DNA from 2 places in the Chryseolinea sp. T2 genome. Region 2 is predicted to be linked to the other one. Evidence: riboswitches for the same ligand, from Rfam matches in the RefSeq annotation. Region 2 holds a riboswitch; the other holds the start of a gene.
What was found. A riboswitch is a leader RNA that binds a small molecule or an ion and turns the genes downstream of it on or off. The one in region 2 is predicted to bind cobalamin.

Region 1 (8,454 bases), on a different contig from region 2:
GAACAGGTTGATACTATATGCTGCCGACCTGTCGCGCGGGCCCGATGGCAAAGTGTGGGTGTTGAGAGACCGGACACAGGCACCTTCAGGGATGGGATACGCACTTGAAAACCGGAGTGCGCTGGCACGTGTAGTGCCTGAGTTGTTCAAAGACCATAACGTAACCAAGCTCGGCGGCTTCTTCAACAGCATGATGCAGGCCTTCCTGGATATTGCTCCACAGGGAAAAGAGCAGCCGCGCGTCGTATTGCTCACGCCCGGACCCAGAAACGAAACGTACTTTGAGCACGCCTTCCTGGCATCACATATGGGATTCACGCTGGCACAGGGAGATGATCTTATCGCCCGTGACGGATACGTGTGGATCAAAACAGTGGAAGGACTTGAAAAGGTTGATATCATCCTCCGCCGGATCGATGATAACTATTGTGACCCGATGGAATTGTACGAGGGATCACATCTCGGCATTCCAGGACTCCTCGAGGTGATCAGAAAAGGGAATGTCTCAGTAGCCAATCCGTTAGGCAGCAGCATCCTGGAGAATACAGGGCTGATGGCCTTCATGCACAACATCTTCAAGTACTTCCTGAACGAAGATCCGATCTTCAAAATGGTGGCGACATGGTGGGGTGGTCAGAAGAAAGAGATGGATTATCTGATCCAGCATCTCGACGAGTTGGTGATCAAGAAGATCGACAGAACGAACGGGTCCGGCACGGTGATCGGCAGTCAGCTGTCGCGTGCCGAAAAAGATAATCTTATACGCAGGATCAAGGCGCAACCCTATCTGTACGTTGGTCAGGAAGAGGTAAGCTTTTCAACTACGCCGGTTTTTAATCGCGATAAGCTTGAACCTCGCTACACGGTGTTGCGCACATTCCTTGTAGCGGCTAATGGTGGATACGAAATCATGCCCGGCGGACTTACACGATGTTCACCCGAGAAAGGAAGCTTTATTGTATCTAACCAGGATGGCGGTATCGCCAAAGACACCTGGGTTGAGACGGCCGTGCGGGGCATCAATACTTCACTGCTCCATAATTCAGATGTGAAGAGAAAGGCTGTACTGCCAAGCCGTGCAGCTGAGAATTTATACTGGGTCGGACGCTACTCGCAACGGGTGCTCCGTACGTCGCGGTTTATTCGTATCGTATTGCGCAATCTTACCCAGGGCGGCTACTCCAGAACTGGTCAGGAATCAGAGGCTACCCGCTCTTTGCTTCATACCATTACGCACCTCACCGGCACTTATCCCGGATTTCTCGATGATGAGGAAAATGAAGTGCAGCTCAACGATCGTCTCAATGAAATCCATAAGCTGATCTGCAATCCTTCCGTCGAGGGCAGTATCCTTTTCACTGTCAACAATCTTTTGAAGGCCATGTACGCTGTGCGCGACCGTTGGACGGTGGACAACTGGCGCATCATAGACGACATGGAGGATGCGAGCAGAAAGCTTGCAGCTCTCGAGCCGGAGGGAATCAGGCACGTCTTTACATCCCTTGATAATCTCAACGGTAGCTTGCTGTCTTTCCTCGAGATGAACAGGCAGAGCATGTATCGCGGAGAGGGATGGCTTATGTATCGGATAGGACAGCTCATTGAGGAGATGTCGCTCGAGCTCACGCAATACAGGGCCTTGCTGGCTTTCCAGTTTGATGAGGCCATTGAATTCCAGATTCTGGAAGCACTGCTGGTGAGCAACCAAAACCTGTCGAACTACCGGTCGGTATACCGTACCTACTTTGATATAGCCCCTGCGTTGGATTTGCTCTTCCTTAACAAACAGAATCCAATTTCCATCCTTTCGCAGCTGGAGCAGTTGCTGAAATTCATTGATCAGTTGCCTCATGTGGATAAGGGCGTGCATGAAACCAGCATTTCGAACCTGGTGTTCGAATGTTACAGCAAGGTGAGACTGTTGTCAATTGAGGAGTTGCTGAAGGTTGATCCTGAGGTGGAGTTCCGCGCGGCACTCGACAAGACATGCGAGGAGCTCAGCGCGAAGATTGCCAGGATCTCCGTCTCGCTCACCGCGCAGTACTTCAGTCATACTACTTACCAAAGCGCAGAGGAGAAGGACAATTTTAAACTTGAAGTCTGATGCGATACAAGATAACCCACGTAACAGAGTACAAGTATCAGGAGCCTGTAGGGCTCTGCCATAATCGTGTATGTCTCACGCCGAGAAACAATAGTCACCAGACGTGCCAGGTATCCGATATTCGCGTCGTACCCAGCCCTGATGAGTTCAACTATCGCACTGATTTTTTCGGTAATACGGTGGCTTATTTTTCCAGCTATAAAGAACACGACACGTTACAGGTAACTTCGGTAAGTCATGTGAACCTGAGTGGCAGGCAGGAAACTGATCTTGCGTTCAGCTCTTCCGTTTTGTGGCACGACGTTTCTGCGTTGATCATTGCCGACGGAGTATTGGCAAGCGATGTGTTTCAATATACGTTGCCCTCTCAATACATTCCGCATAGCGAGGCGGTACGTGAGTTTGCAAAGAGTTGCTTCCAGGAGGATGCGACATTGTGGTCGGCCTGCAATGTATTGATGCAAAAGATTTATAAGTCGATCGAGTTCAAGCCCGGATTTACGACCATCAATACGCCGGTGGAACATGTTATCCGCGACAAGAAGGGAGTATGCCAGGACTTCGCTCATCTCATGATCAGTTGCCTGCGCAACATGGGCCTGCCGGCCCGATATGTAAGCGGGTACATAGAGACTGTGCCTCCGCCAGGAAAGGAAAAGCTTGTGGGCACAGACGCTTCACACGCGTGGGTTTCAGTTTACTTTCCCACCATTGGCTGGGTTGAATTCGATCCGACCAATTGTCTTCATCCAACGTTTCACCACATCACTGTGGCGTATGGTCGCGACTACCACGATGTGGCACCATTACGGGGAATTGTGTTCGGCTCCGGAAAACAGAGCCTCACCGTGAAGGTCGACGTAGTGCGTTCTGCCGAATAGTTTCCTGCCTGCCTGTACCCTTGTGCCTGTCAGCATCCTTCTTTTGAATTAACTTCTTTACCCATTGCCCTTTCCACATCCAGAGTCCGCTAAGGATTACGATGGGAAACATTACCCAACGAACGGCAATAACTGCTTCAGGTATCTGTGAGACCGGGCCATAGATGTACCCAATTATCGGGATGCTAGGTACAATGTGTACCCACCGAAGAATTATTCGTTCTGTTGATGCCTTCATGAGCGCCCCGTTTTTGATGACAACCGGAAATTGAACTTGTTATCGCAGCAGAGAATGTTCCTGCCAGGGTCGTGGCAGAGAATGTCTCGGCGAACGACCATCGATATTTCTTCGGTAGACGAAGAACTTCCTTTCTTATTTTATGAGATAACGGAAAACAGCCATCAGATCATCCCACTTGTAACATCATCATTACAGCACGCTATTTACGGGGTCGCGTTCTATTCCTGAGTCTGTCTTCAATTGAACCAAACTGCATATCCTTGCCGCCTCAGATCCCAGGCAAGTTTTTCCTCCATGAGTAACGCCTCCTCTCTCGACATCGGCTTGAGATTAAATTGCTCGTATAAGCTTGGACGTAAATACATACCGTATTTGAAGACGATACTGGCCGACAGCTTGTGACCTTTCTTATTGACGTAACCCGTCCGATGCTGCATGAAGCGTTCCGCAGGCAACTTGCTGGTCATGCCGACGTAAAGGCATTGAAGTACACCATTGAATTGAGGGTTGGCGGTTCTGAATCTTGCATTCTCAGTGAAGACTTTCTTCGAAAGCTCGATTACATAAACGCGATATCTCATGTTGTTAAGCCAACCTATTCCAGCTGACGATGAAAGTAAAGAGAATAATCAGGCAAAAGAGCAGGGTGCGCAATCCTGACGAGATCTCTCAAAATAATATCGGGCCTGAGATATCCAAGCTCAAGATAGACACTTCCTCCTTTAGCGCCCTTAAGTGCATCATAGGTAAATACTTTGCCTGATTGAAACGCCTTGAAGTTCCTGTAACGATGATCGCCGTCGCCAAGTGATTTGAGAGTAGAGTGACTGCCTACGCCGATCCATAGATCCGCTTCATGCGCCTTGCTGTAAACCGATTCGAAGTCAAGCTCCAGGAATCCTGTGGAGGCATCTTCTCGCCAAAGATAATTGCAACCTGCATCTGCAAATAACTTTGCCGCGTAGTTTTGTCCCCCCGGCATGAACCATGCATCACCATAAACGATTCCACTCAATACGGTAGGCCTGAGTGCCACCGTGTCGGCACTGGCTTTCGTTTGCTGGTATAGCTGATCAATGCTATTGAAAATTGAATCGGCTATTTCTTCCTTATTAAAGAATAGCGCCATAAACTTGATCCACTCAGCTCGTCCCAGTGGATGCTTCTCAAGATATTCGGCATTGATAACAACAGGTACGCCCAGCGCTTCCATCTTTTTGAACTGTCCGTAGTCACTGGTCATTGAATAACCCATCACCAGGTCAGGATGCAGATTCGCCAGTTGTTCAAGGTTCATGCTCTTATCAACGCCAAGATCGAATACTTTGCCCGCGTCGACATGTTGCCTGATCTTTTCCGAACTGATATAATCTGTTTCGGGGAATCCGGTGAGCTTGTTGTCTTCACCAAGATATTCAAGCAATGGTAAGTGTGATGTAGAGGTACAGACAATTGAATTTAATGGAACGCGGATTACTTTAACGTCAGCATCAACCGGAGGAACTTCTTCGTCGCGGGGCACTAGCAAATAGGTGTAACCGGAAGTAGCCCCCTGGTAAGGAGTTTTTACTTCTACCCATTTCTTGTTGCCGTCGTATCGTACAGTAAAGCCTTGTGCATACTTCAGGCTCTGGACCCGATCTCCGTTGACGGTGGTCGCGTGGTCAGGCTTGTCAGTTTTGCACTGAGTGCACAGAAGCAGGATCAACGATACAACGATCAGATTTGGTAATCGCTTTGATATGAAATTGTACCGCGCAATGTTAGAATACCTGCATGCTCTCTTTATCAACAGTTGTACGACAGACAGCGAACGATGATTGGATTTCAGATGCATGAGGGTGATCAGTTAGTGGTTCGATCAATTACTGACATCAAACATAGGCGAAATGAAATCAAAATCTGCGGGCACCGTATTACGAATGATTCTTTTATCTATGTTTGTGCCGGATTGACGGTTTTGCTGCTGTGTTACAACGTCAGCAAATTAAAAGGGAATACCGGAATGCCGGAGCTGTCCCCGCAACTGTGATTCACATTTATATTGCTGACAATCTGTGCCACTTTCCGCTTCGGCGAGATGGGAAGGCGTCAGCAAAGTGAAAAGCCAGGAGACCTGCCTCATCTGTTTTGATTCAAAGCTTTCGGGAGAAAGGCTGACGAAGTAGTCTTCAATCGGGTATTGCTCGGATCTACGGGTCACGCTTTTGTTCAGGGCTTTGAGTCTGCAAAGTCATTGAATGTTTTTATCAACATGATCGTGCGCGCAGGCGTTCTCGTTTGTCTTTGTGTGGTTTGGGTGCAGGCAAGCATGGCCCAGACGGATACAACCTATCTGAGGGAAGTTCAGGTGTACGGACTACCGGTCACCAGCCATGCCGTTGGAGCAAAGGTAGATCAACTCGAAGCCGGAGGCGTTGGAACTCTTTCAGACAAACTAAGAAGCGACATACCGTTGTATCTGAAATCGTATGGCAACAATCAGTTGTCGACGATATCGATTCGCGGAACAACAGCTTCTCAGACGGCAGTGCTGTGGAATGGAATCAATATCAATTCACCTACGCTCGGTCAAAGTGATCTGGCACTGCTTCCACTTTATCTGTTTGATGAGTTGTCGGTGCGCTACGGAGGAGCAAGCGCCCTTTACGGATCGGATGCCATCGGAGGAAGTATCCTGCTTGGGCAACAGCAACCATCGTTCATAAAACGAACAACATTCACATTCGATCAACAGATTGCCAGCTTCGGGCGTTTCGATACTGGCATGAAAGCAGCGTGGGGCGGCAGTCGCTGGCAATTCAGTACAAAGGCAATTCATACGTATCTCGGCAATGATTTCCCCTACCACTCACCGGCCGTTGGATATGAAAAGAAACAGAACAATGCTTCAGTAAGGAACTATGGCGTTGATCAGCAGGTCCAGTATAAGATCAACGACCGGCAATACGTTGGCGTTGAGGCGATGTACACGGATAATCATCGCCACGTTCAACCTCCGGTAACGAACAACGATTCTCACGAAGTTCTGAATGACCGGAACACGCGGGTAAGTGCAAACTACCATAACCAGATGTCGGCGGGAATTCTCACTGCGACTGCAGCGTATGTATTCAACGATGAAGATTACGTCAACGGAACAACATCTACTAATCGTTCAGACCAGCTGGTGTTGCAGGCGGGCTTTAACCAGGATTATGGATCAAGGCTCAATGTCCGATATGGTCTCAGCTACGCGCGCTATAGTGCGACGTCAGCAAACTTTGATGACAATCTCGCCGAATACAGGTTCGATGGTTATGTGAGCTCACGGTATATGGTCAGCAGAAACTGGTTGATGAATCTGGATCTGAGACAGGCGCTTTATGATGGGAAGTATGCACCCTTTACTCCATCATTTGGTATGGAGTATTACCTGCTGAACCAGGAAACACAGAAGCTTTCATTGCGTGGTCAGACATCGAGGGCATATCGCGTCCCGACGTTGAATGATCGCTACTGGATACCAGGAGGAAATCCAACTTTAAAGCCTGAGGATGCGTGGCAGGCTGAGGTGGGAGTTAACTGGAAACGAACAATGGATTCATTCGGTTTTGAATCAAGCCTGACGGCATATAGGGGCTGGGTTAACGAAATGATTGTGTGGCGTCCTGCCGGAAGTTTCTGGTCGCCTCAGAACCTTCAGAACGTTGACCTGTCTGGAATTGAAGCAGGTGTATCTGGAAAATGGAAGACGGACGACCGTTCTTTAAAAACGTCTTTGCAGTATGCGTTCACGCGATCCATTAATCGTGATGCGCTCAGTGCCAGTGATCAGTCAACAGTTGGCAATCAGTTGCCCTATGTACCCAATCACAGTCTTAGAATAAATGTCTCAGCAGGCTATAAGAGCTGGGCGATGTTCGTTGGCGGCGACTACACAAGCTGCAGGTATACGACTATCGATAATGTGTCGTCGTATTCTCTTGATCCCTTTTTTCTGCTTGATGCAGGTGTGTCGCGACGAGTACAATGGACGAAGCTAACAGCAGAATTCACGGCCAACGTTCGGAATATATTTAATGTGTACTACGAAACCTTGGAGAATCATGCTATGCCGGGGACGAATGTGGGTGTTAGTGTGAAGGTCAGGTGGGATAGAATTAAGAATTAAGAATTAAGAATTAATTGGGAATTGAATAATTGAAAATTAGATAAACAACTACACATGAATTTCAGGAATTGGATTGGTACTGGATTTAGTAAGTTAATGAGAAGCGTAACTGTTTTACTTTGGGTAATAGCAGTTATTGGCGTTACTGTTTCTTGTGATGACGATGATAACAAGCCTTCGGGAGAATATGCGGATGGTGTATTTGTTGTAAATGAAGGCAACTTTGGTAAGGGCAATGGAAATATCACGCATTTCAGCGATGACAAGATTGCCACTCAGGATGTTTTTGGACTGGTGAACAACGGCCGTGCACTTGGTGATGTGGTGCAGAGTATGACGATCGAAGATAATATCGGGTATGTTGTTGTGAACAACAGCAAGAAGGTCGAAGTAGTTACTGCCAGCACATTCGAGTCTCTTTACACGATCGAGGAACTCTCTCTGCCGCGATATGTTACCGTTGATGATGACTTCGCCTATATCACAGAATGGGTAAGCTTTACCGATCCGGGACGTGTAAGTGTAGTGGATATTAATAAGCGTGAGATCGTGAAGCAGATCACGGTTGGATATGGTGCGGAAAACATACTTGAGGATAACGACCTGCTTTATGTATCCAACAGCTTTGCCAATACCGTTACCGTTATTGATACTGATAGCCGTGAGATAATCAAAACCATCGAAGTGGTTGCATCTCCTGGCGAGCTGCTGGAGGATGCAAATGGTAAGATCTGGGTAGTATGCGGTGGCAACTACGGTGGAAACGATGGGGCACTTGTGCAGATAGATCCTTCCAAAAGCAAACAGGAAAGTGAGGAGAGCGTCGTGAAGACAATTTCACTTAGTATCAACATGGCTTATCCGAAGGCGGCCATCAGTCCCGACAGGACCAGTATCTTTTATTTCACCGACACGAAAGTGTACCGGTTAAATATCACCGATACGACAAAGCCATCCGGTGCTTTTATAGAGGGAACGGCCGGAACCAGCTATTATGGTATTGGCATTGATCGCAGAACCAACGAAATTTATGTGGCAGACAGCAAAGCCTTTGCCGGGCAGGGCACTGTTTACC
Region 2 (8,454 bases):
CATTCCCGACGCCATCATTCCGGCAACTGACGAGTACGCTGCCCGCCAGGTCGATATTGATCATTTTAATAGCTATACATCAGAACTTCGTCTATCTCACAGCTACGGCTTCCTGAATCATATCAGTACCCTTGCAGGTGGCATACAGTACATGCACAACAACCTGAATCGCCAGCAGCAGGGTAAAGGGACGACGGGAACCGATTTTGATCTGACGCTAACGGATCCGCTATGGGGACGCGATATGCACCTGAAGACTGAGAACATAGCGTTTTTCGTTGAGAACAATTTCAAGATAACCGAGAAGCTATCCATTAATCCCGGCCTTCGTGTTGAAGTCGGAAAGTCGGACTTCTATGGAAGCATCTCTTACTATCCGGCTGATGACATTCCCAACACTATTGAGCATAAGTTTCCTTTGTTTGGTATCAGTGCACAGTACAACTTGAAGACTATGACATTATACGGTGGTTGGTCTCAATCATACAGGCCGGTGCTGTTTAAGGACATCATACCGGCGAATGTATATGAGGAAGTCGACAAAAACCTGAAGGACGCGTATGGATATAACCTCGAACTTGGTGTACGTGGGTCGGTTTACAGCGGAACCAACGCCTTTCGCTGGGATGTGAGCTTGTTTGACCTGCAATATAACAACCGGATGGGAAGCCAGGCCACATACGATGAAACGAATACTTTCATCCTGTACAGGACGAACATAGGAGATTCGAGGACGATGGGTGCCGAGATCTTTGCAGAGTATAGCCATCAGCTGGGGAGAAGGTCCAGCCTGTCAATATTCACGTCTACCTCATTTATGAGCAGCGAATATCAATCTGCAAGTATTAGATCCGGTGCGCAGAATGTTGGTATCAGTGGGAATGAGGTAGAGTCCGTACCTCATGTGATTACCCGCAACGGCGTGACCGTACGCGCGGGGTTGGCCAGCCTGTCATTGTTGTACAGCTTCACCGGCGAATCATATGCTGATCCTTTGAATACGGTTACTCCGAGTGCCACCGGTGCGGTGGGACTTGTGCCATCTTATGGATTGCTGGACGTCAACACTTCGTTCAGGATTTCGGAGGCTATCAAGATTCGTTTCAACATCAACAACGTTACGAACGAGCAGTATTTCACGAAGCGGCCAACAATGTATCCCGGAGCGGGGGTTTGGCCGTCGGATGGGAGAAGCTTTTCGGCGTCGATAGGGTTCAAAATCTAAATAAGGGCTATTGAAGACTGCCACCCGGATTAGCGTTTAATTTTCAATCTGTGCGTGGTTTGCAGGCAACATTCCTTAATTTTTCGATCCTGATGCGAATGGTAAAGACGTTGGTTTTTCTTGTGGGTGCTGCAATGCTGGTGTCGTGCAGTGATCTGGACAATGATCGTGTAGAGGAATTGTTAACTGCTGAATCGGTTTATCCGAGGACAGTTGATATCCGGGTCTATTGCAACGACCAGACTACGGCAAGAGAAGTAGTAGACAATAACCTATCACGTCATGGTTATGTGACGGCGCAGTTCGTGCATACCCCCGAAGATATCGGCAAACCACTGATCACGTTCACAGAGCAGGCAAAACCTTTTCTCCTTGAAACAAACGACACACTGAGGGCGATCGATGTCCAGCGCGTAAAAGTTGCAGACGAGACATTCCGTCACGTGAGAAACATCGAAATCAATCCGAAGGGCGACAAGGCTGTTGTTGACTATACAACGGAACTTGTCAACCGAACTCCGTTCATCGTACTGTACCGGCAGAACGTTGCAGGCGACCAGTTAAGAAGAACGTTCTTTACAAAGAAGAATGACCGATGGACGTGGGACGGGAAGATCGTGAAAATGCAGAAGCCGGAGATGTAGCTCCCTTGTAGTCCGTTATGGTAATCCATGCAACACGGGGTTAGGCGAGATTGAAATGCGGAGGAGGAAGCAGGGGACGCATTCTCCACTGCAGAGACGCAAAGGCGCGAAGTACCGCGGAGATTGTCTTTAGCAGTGCCAGTAGTACCGCTTATTGCCGGGTTTTGATAGTAAAGAGATAATGCCTCACTGTAACAATCAGGCTGGTAAAACGTCTACCGGGAGACAGCAACTACCATGATTAAAAAGATTGGGGAATCATTCATTCTGGCATTCCAGAACATCCGTGCAAGGTTTTTTCACACACTACTTTCGGTGCTCGGCATCGTAATCGGAGTCGCAGCACTCGTGGCCATTCTATCGTTAATCGACGGCATGGAGCAGTTTGCCAAAGAACAGATTTCGACGACCACGTCGTTAAATGGTGTGGTGATTCATTCACGTCCTTCAACGATGGTAAACGATGTAAGCGTACCGAAAGACACTTTCTCGATCATTCACTACAATGCATTCCTGGAAGCACAGCAATCCATAACAAAGCCATCCACCTTTTACCTGCTCCAGCATTCAACCAGCCAGGTGAAATTCGGAGATCACGAAAAAACTATTGGAGTAAAAGTTACTGCTACTGGCGTAGGCATTGCCCCGCAGGTAAAGGATGCAGTGACGGGACGGCTGTTTATTGAAATCGATCTCAATCGGGCAGACTCCGTTGTGCTGGTCAACAGATCATTCATCAAAGCCATTGGACTTGACTCGGTGTCCATTCTTAATCAGGCGATCACCTGGGAAGGGAAGCGGCTAGAGGTTATTGGTGTTTACAAAGGTGTAGATGAAAAGACGCCGCACCTTGTAGTACCCATCACATTGCGATCTCATCAACAGTTGTACGAAAACCCGCCGGAGATGGTGATCGATGTTGCGTCAACGCTTGATGTACACGCGGCAAAGGGAGAAATTGAGGCCTGGTTGGGAAAGCGTTTTCCGAAGGATGAGTTTAGCGTGTTTACCAACGACCTACGGTTGAAACAGGCAGAGCAGGGATTTCTGCTATTCAGAGTGATCATGGGCATGATCGTTGGTATATCTGTGTTAGTCGGTGGCATCGGGGTAATGAATGTTCTGCTTATATCGGTCACTCAACGCACTACGGAGATTGGTGTGCGCAAGGCTGTCGGCGCGAACAGGAAAGACATCGTATTCCTGTTCCTTGCTGAATCAATCACCGTATCAGCCTTTGGGAGCTTATTGGGATTGATCTTTGGAATTGCAGGGACGATGGTGGCCATACCCATTATCAGGACGATAACCAAAGTTCCGTTTCAGGCTATTTATACGCTTAATACATTGCTGATCATATCTGTCATTGCATTGGTTATCGGTATAGTGTTTGGTACCTATCCCGCCTTGCGGGCGTCGAGGCTGGATCCGGTCGAAGCGATAAGAAGGGAATAGGGTTTGGTGTTTGATCGGTAATCGTTGTTCTCAGATGAGTTTAACCGAAAAATGTAAAACTCTGAATGTAAAATGTAAAAGTTGGTTAGTAGTTTAATTAACTGCTAAGCGATATCTTTGAGCAACGTTCTTTGTATTCCTCGTCAAACAGGTGTCTGGTGCTTCCGGGAGGTCCGGAAGACTAAAAAGGAATCGTGTGAGAATCACGAGCAGACGTGCTACTGTAAATGACTTCTGCATAAAGCAGGAACAAGGGTTTGCCCTCAATGTCCATTGTGGCGCGCATCGCGCCATGAGAAGGACCGGCAGATACCGTCATAAGCCAGGAGACTTGCCTTCACCTTAATGACTATGCTTACACGCTGATGAGCATGTCAGGTCTGATTACTTCATTTACCTCCCTATTCAAGGGAAGAGGTCAATCATGTCTTTCTGTTATTGGTGTGCTGCATTCATGGACTTAACAAAGGGCCAGGTTTAATCACTCACTAAAACAAAAAAACAATGGTTGCACACAACCTGGGCTATCCACGAATCGGTAGCCAACGCGAACTCAAGAAAGCCTGCGAACTTTACTGGTCAGGCAAGACAACGTACAAGAACCTGCTTCAGGCAGGCAGGAACATCCGGCAAGAGAGCTGGACATTGCAAAAGCAAGCAGGAATCGACCTGATTCCTTCCAATGACTTTTCATTCTACGATCAGGTGCTCGACATGTCGCTGATGGTCGGCGCTGTACCCGAGCGTTATCACGAAGTAATCATCAGCAAGAACAATTCGGAGCTTGATCTCTACTTTGCCATGGCGCGCGGATACCAAAAAGATGGCCTCGACATCACGGCCATGGAGATGACGAAATGGTTTGATACGAACTATCACTACATCGTTCCGGAGTTCCATAAGGATCAACCTTTCAGACTTTTCGCTACAAAAGTCATCGATGAATATTATGAGGCATTGCAGCTCGGCATTAAAACAAAGCCCGTATTGATCGGACCTGTTTCCTACCTGTTGCTTGGAAAGGAAAAGGAGTCGGGATTCGAGGGCATTGACCTGATCAAGAATCTTGTCCCGGTGTATTTAGAAATACTGAAAAAACTCGACAGGCTGAACGTAGAGTGGATACAATTCGATGAGCCATTTCTCGCCCTGGATTTAACGGAGAAACAGAAACGGGGTTTTACATATGCTTACAGCGAGATTCGAAGGGAGTTTCCCCACCTCAAGACAATTGTTGCAAGCTACTTTGAAGGTCTGAGGGACAATATTAAACTTGCCACCACGCTGCCGGTATGCGCTCTTCACCTGGACCTCGTTCGTGCGCCAGAGCAGCTCGACGAAGTTCTCGCCTATGTTCCTGATAAAATGACGCTGTCCCTTGGCGTTGTGGATGGCCGGAACATATGGAAGAATGATTTCAGCAAGTCATTAGCACACATTGAAAAGGCATTGTCGAAGTTGGGAACGGACAGGATTATGATTGCTCCCTCCTGTTCGCTCATTCACACTCCGTGTGATCTTGATCTCGAAAAGAACGAAAGTCAGCTTTCAAGGGAGATGAAGACCTGGATGGCGTTCGCGAAGCAAAAGCTTACGGAGGTGTCCACGATTAAGGGACTAGCTGTTCCTGCAACGCGCCCTGAGTTCAGCACCAGGCTTGCCGAAAACCTATGGGCAATCGAGAGCCGCAGGACGTCATCATTGATTCACAATCCCACTGTAAAAGAGCGCGTGAGCCGGATCACCGACGCTGATGCAAGCCGGACCAACCCTTTCGCTAAGCGCAAGGCAAAGCAAAAGAGTGAACTTAAACTTCCGCTCTTTCCAACTACGACAATTGGTTCATTCCCTCAAACCACCGAAGTAAGAAGCTGGAGAGCGAAGTGGAAGAAGCACGAGCTCACTGACAGCGATTATGACAGGCTATTGAAAGAAGAAACAGAGAAAGCAATTCGCTGGCAGGAAGAGATTGGCATCGACGTGCTGGTACACGGGGAGTTTGAACGGAACGACATGGTTGAATATTTCGGTGAGCAACTGTCGGGCTACACATTTTCATCCAACGGTTGGGTACAAAGCTATGGGTCGCGTTGTGTAAAGCCTCCTATCATCTTCGGCGATGTATCGAGGCCAAACCCGATGACGGTATCGTGGTCATCCTATGCGCAGTCGCTCACAGACAGATATGTTAAGGGGATGTTAACAGGGCCAGTTACGATACTGCAATGGTCGTTCGTACGTGATGATCAGCCTCGTTCTGTAACGACGAATCAGATCGCGCTGGCTATTCGCGACGAAGTAAGTGATCTCGAAAAGGCGGGAATTAAGATTATCCAGATCGACGAGCCTGCAATTCGCGAAGGGTTGCCGTTGAGGAAATCCGACTGGAAGACATATCTCGACTGGGCTGTGAAAGCTTTCCGTATCTCAGCAAGCGGAGTAAAAGATGAAACACAGATCCACACGCACATGTGCTATTCGGAATTCAACGATATCATCGACAGCATCGGCGCCATGGATGCCGACGTGATCACCATTGAATGTTCGCGATCACAAATGGAATTGCTCGACGCCTTTGCAGAGTTTAAATATCCGAACGACATCGGGCCGGGCGTCTATGATATACACTCACCGCGCGTGCCTTCGAAGGACGAGATGGTGTATCTGATCAACAAGGCAAGATCTGTGGTGCCTGCCGATCAACTATGGATCAATCCCGACTGCGGATTAAAGACCCGTCATTGGGACGAGACCAGAAAGGCACTGATCGAAATGGTGAAAGCAGCTCATGAGCTTCGCTCTCCTGTTGAAGAGAATGCCGTTTAAAAATATAATGGCCGGGCTCATTCTTACCCGGCCATTATAACATTCACGGCTCACCTAACACAATTAACCTATCTCTATACTCTATGAAATTTTAATCTGATCGTGTGCACTATTCGCCCTTCAACGAGTCCACTGGATTAGCATGTGCCACTTTCAGCGTTTGATACGAAACGGTGATCAAGGCGACCAGCAGTAATATTCCCAATGGAAGGATCATAAGGTCAATAGACAGATCGATGCGGTAGGGAAATGTCTCCAGCCAGTTGCGTCCCAGCAGCCAGGCCAAGGGAAGAACAGCGGCACCTGCAATGGCGAGTGGTTTGAGGAATTGTCGGACGAGCAACACAACAATGGAATATGCCGTTGCTCCTAATGTTTTGCGGATACTGATCTCCTTACGCCTGCGCAGTGTAGCAAATGTTGCAAGTCCCCAGAGGCCAAGGCATCCTATGACCACCGCGAGTATTGAAAATACGGTGAACAGCTTTCCGAATATCTCCTCTTCATGATACTGTTCACGATAGAAATCATCAAGAAAGTAATAGCTGAAATCATTATCCGGAAAGTCGGCCTTATACTTTTGTTCTATCTGAGCAATCGCCTGATGCACACTTCCGTTGAGCTGAAGGGAGACGTTGGCACCGGAGATTTGCTCGCACCTGAAGATCATTGGTGTGTAAGGTTTCTTCATGGAGTTCCAGTGGTGGTTCTTCACAACGCCAGCGATACGCGCCGTATCAAAGGGAAGGATCAGTTTCTCCCGAAGTGCAGACTCGCTGTCTCCCAGTTGAAACACGTTCACTGCCTCCTCGTTAATGATCACCGATTCAGGGTCCATTTTCGCCTGAGGATCCCAGCTCTCACCGCTCAGGAGCTCAATGCCATAAAGGTCCATGAAGTTGGGATCGATCCAGTAAAGATCACCTACGCGGTTATCGCTTTCGGGAGCGCCGAGCTTTCGCATACCTGTACTGATTGAAGGATTCTCGCCCGGAACGGAAAACGAAGTGGCTACCTTGTTGACAAAAGGATACTGCAGCAGTTCATTTCTGAATGAGGACATCCTCTCCCGACTATCTTTTGCCTCACCGAGTTCCGGTCCTTTTAAGATGATCGTCTGCTTCGTATTAAATTCCTTATCCTGATCTTTCATGAAGTTCACCTGACGAAAGATTACTGATGTAGCCACCAGCAATAACAACGAGCAGGCAAACTGAAAACCGACCATACCGTTCCGCAGTGACCAGCGGTTGCTTTCCTCCCGTATTTTGCCCTTGATTACTTCTGTTGTTTTGAATGATGATAATACAACGGCCGGATACACGCCGGATACAACTGTGCCCAGGGTAAACAGAATGCCAAGAGTAACGAGCCAGCCAGGTTCACCGAGATCAAGCTGGAAAGACCTTCCTGTAATACTGTTGAGTACAGGCAACAACAGGAGAGCAATTCCGGCAGCGAGCAGCACGCTTACAAAATTGATTAGTCCCGCCTCAACCAGGAATTGAATGACGAGTTGCCTTCTTGACGCTCCGATCGCCTTCTTCACGCCGACTTCACGCGCGCGTTCGATGGCCCTTGCAGTGGCCAGGTTAACATAGTTGATCCACGCAATCGACAGTACAAAAAGAGCAATAGTGGCGAAGAGATAAATCGTCGCAAGATGAGTGTCCGGCTTGTTGAGATCGGGAGAATAGTGAATGTAGGACAAGGGTTGAAACTGCAATGAGGTGTTCGCCCCGATGCCTTTGTCGCTGCCGCGATACGTTTGAATAAATCGTGGGGTGCTGGCAGTAAGCTTATCAATCGCGGCATCGTCCTTTAATTGAACGTAGGTGTGGAAGTTGTCCCATCGTTCATGCTGTCCGCGATAGAACTCCGTTTGCAGAAGCGTGTGCATGGGAAGGAGGAAATCATAGATAAAATGGGTGTTTTCCGGCGGATCCTGGATCACCGCCATAACAATATATGGACCAGGTGCCCAGCCGTCGTGAAGTTGAATGATCTTACCAATCGGATCGTTATCGCCGAAATACTTTGCTGCTATTGATTCAGTAAGGATGATGGAGTTCGCACCTCTTAGCGCGGATGACTGATCACCGCGCGCTATTTTAAATGAAAACATCTTCAGGAAGGCGCTGTCGACAAATAGCATCCGAGGTTCGCGATATCTGAATTCCTTTCCCTGGTCAGTAAAAGACACCATACTGCCATTGCCGTGAATGCGGGTGAACGCTTCAATATCCGGAAACGTCGCGGCCAGTGCAGGACCGAGATCATAGCCATCATATTCATCCTTAACGC

Region 1: it holds a riboswitch for cobalamin, as region 2 does, so the genes downstream of both, WBG78_RS12450 (TonB-dependent receptor plug domain-containing protein) here and metE (5-methyltetrahydropteroyltriglutamate--homocysteine S-methyltransferase) in region 2, are expected to answer to the same signal.

Annotation. Positions count from the first base shown of each region.
Region 1 is NZ_JBBCAU010000003.1:596,796-605,249, reverse strand. Features, by position in the region: gene WBG78_RS12475 (circularly permuted type 2 ATP-grasp protein) at 1-2,104, shown strand, start outside; gene WBG78_RS12470 (transglutaminase family protein) at 2,104-2,985, shown strand; gene WBG78_RS12465 (hypothetical protein) at 2,948-3,223, opposite strand; gene WBG78_RS12460 (hypothetical protein) at 3,463-3,807, opposite strand; gene WBG78_RS12455 (ABC transporter substrate-binding protein) at 3,822-5,063, opposite strand; cobalamin riboswitch at 5,163-5,364, shown strand; gene WBG78_RS12450 (TonB-dependent receptor plug domain-containing protein) at 5,409-7,379, shown strand; gene WBG78_RS12445 (YncE family protein) at 7,434-8,454, shown strand, end outside.
Region 2 is NZ_JBBCAU010000007.1:375,974-384,427, forward strand. Features, by position in the region: gene WBG78_RS22840 (TonB-dependent receptor family protein) at 1-1,225, shown strand, start outside; gene WBG78_RS22845 (hypothetical protein) at 1,324-1,869, shown strand; gene WBG78_RS22850 (ABC transporter permease) at 2,107-3,324, shown strand; cobalamin riboswitch at 3,463-3,677, shown strand; gene metE (5-methyltetrahydropteroyltriglutamate--homocysteine S-methyltransferase) at 3,829-6,150, shown strand; gene WBG78_RS22860 (ABC transporter permease) at 6,260-8,454, opposite strand, start outside.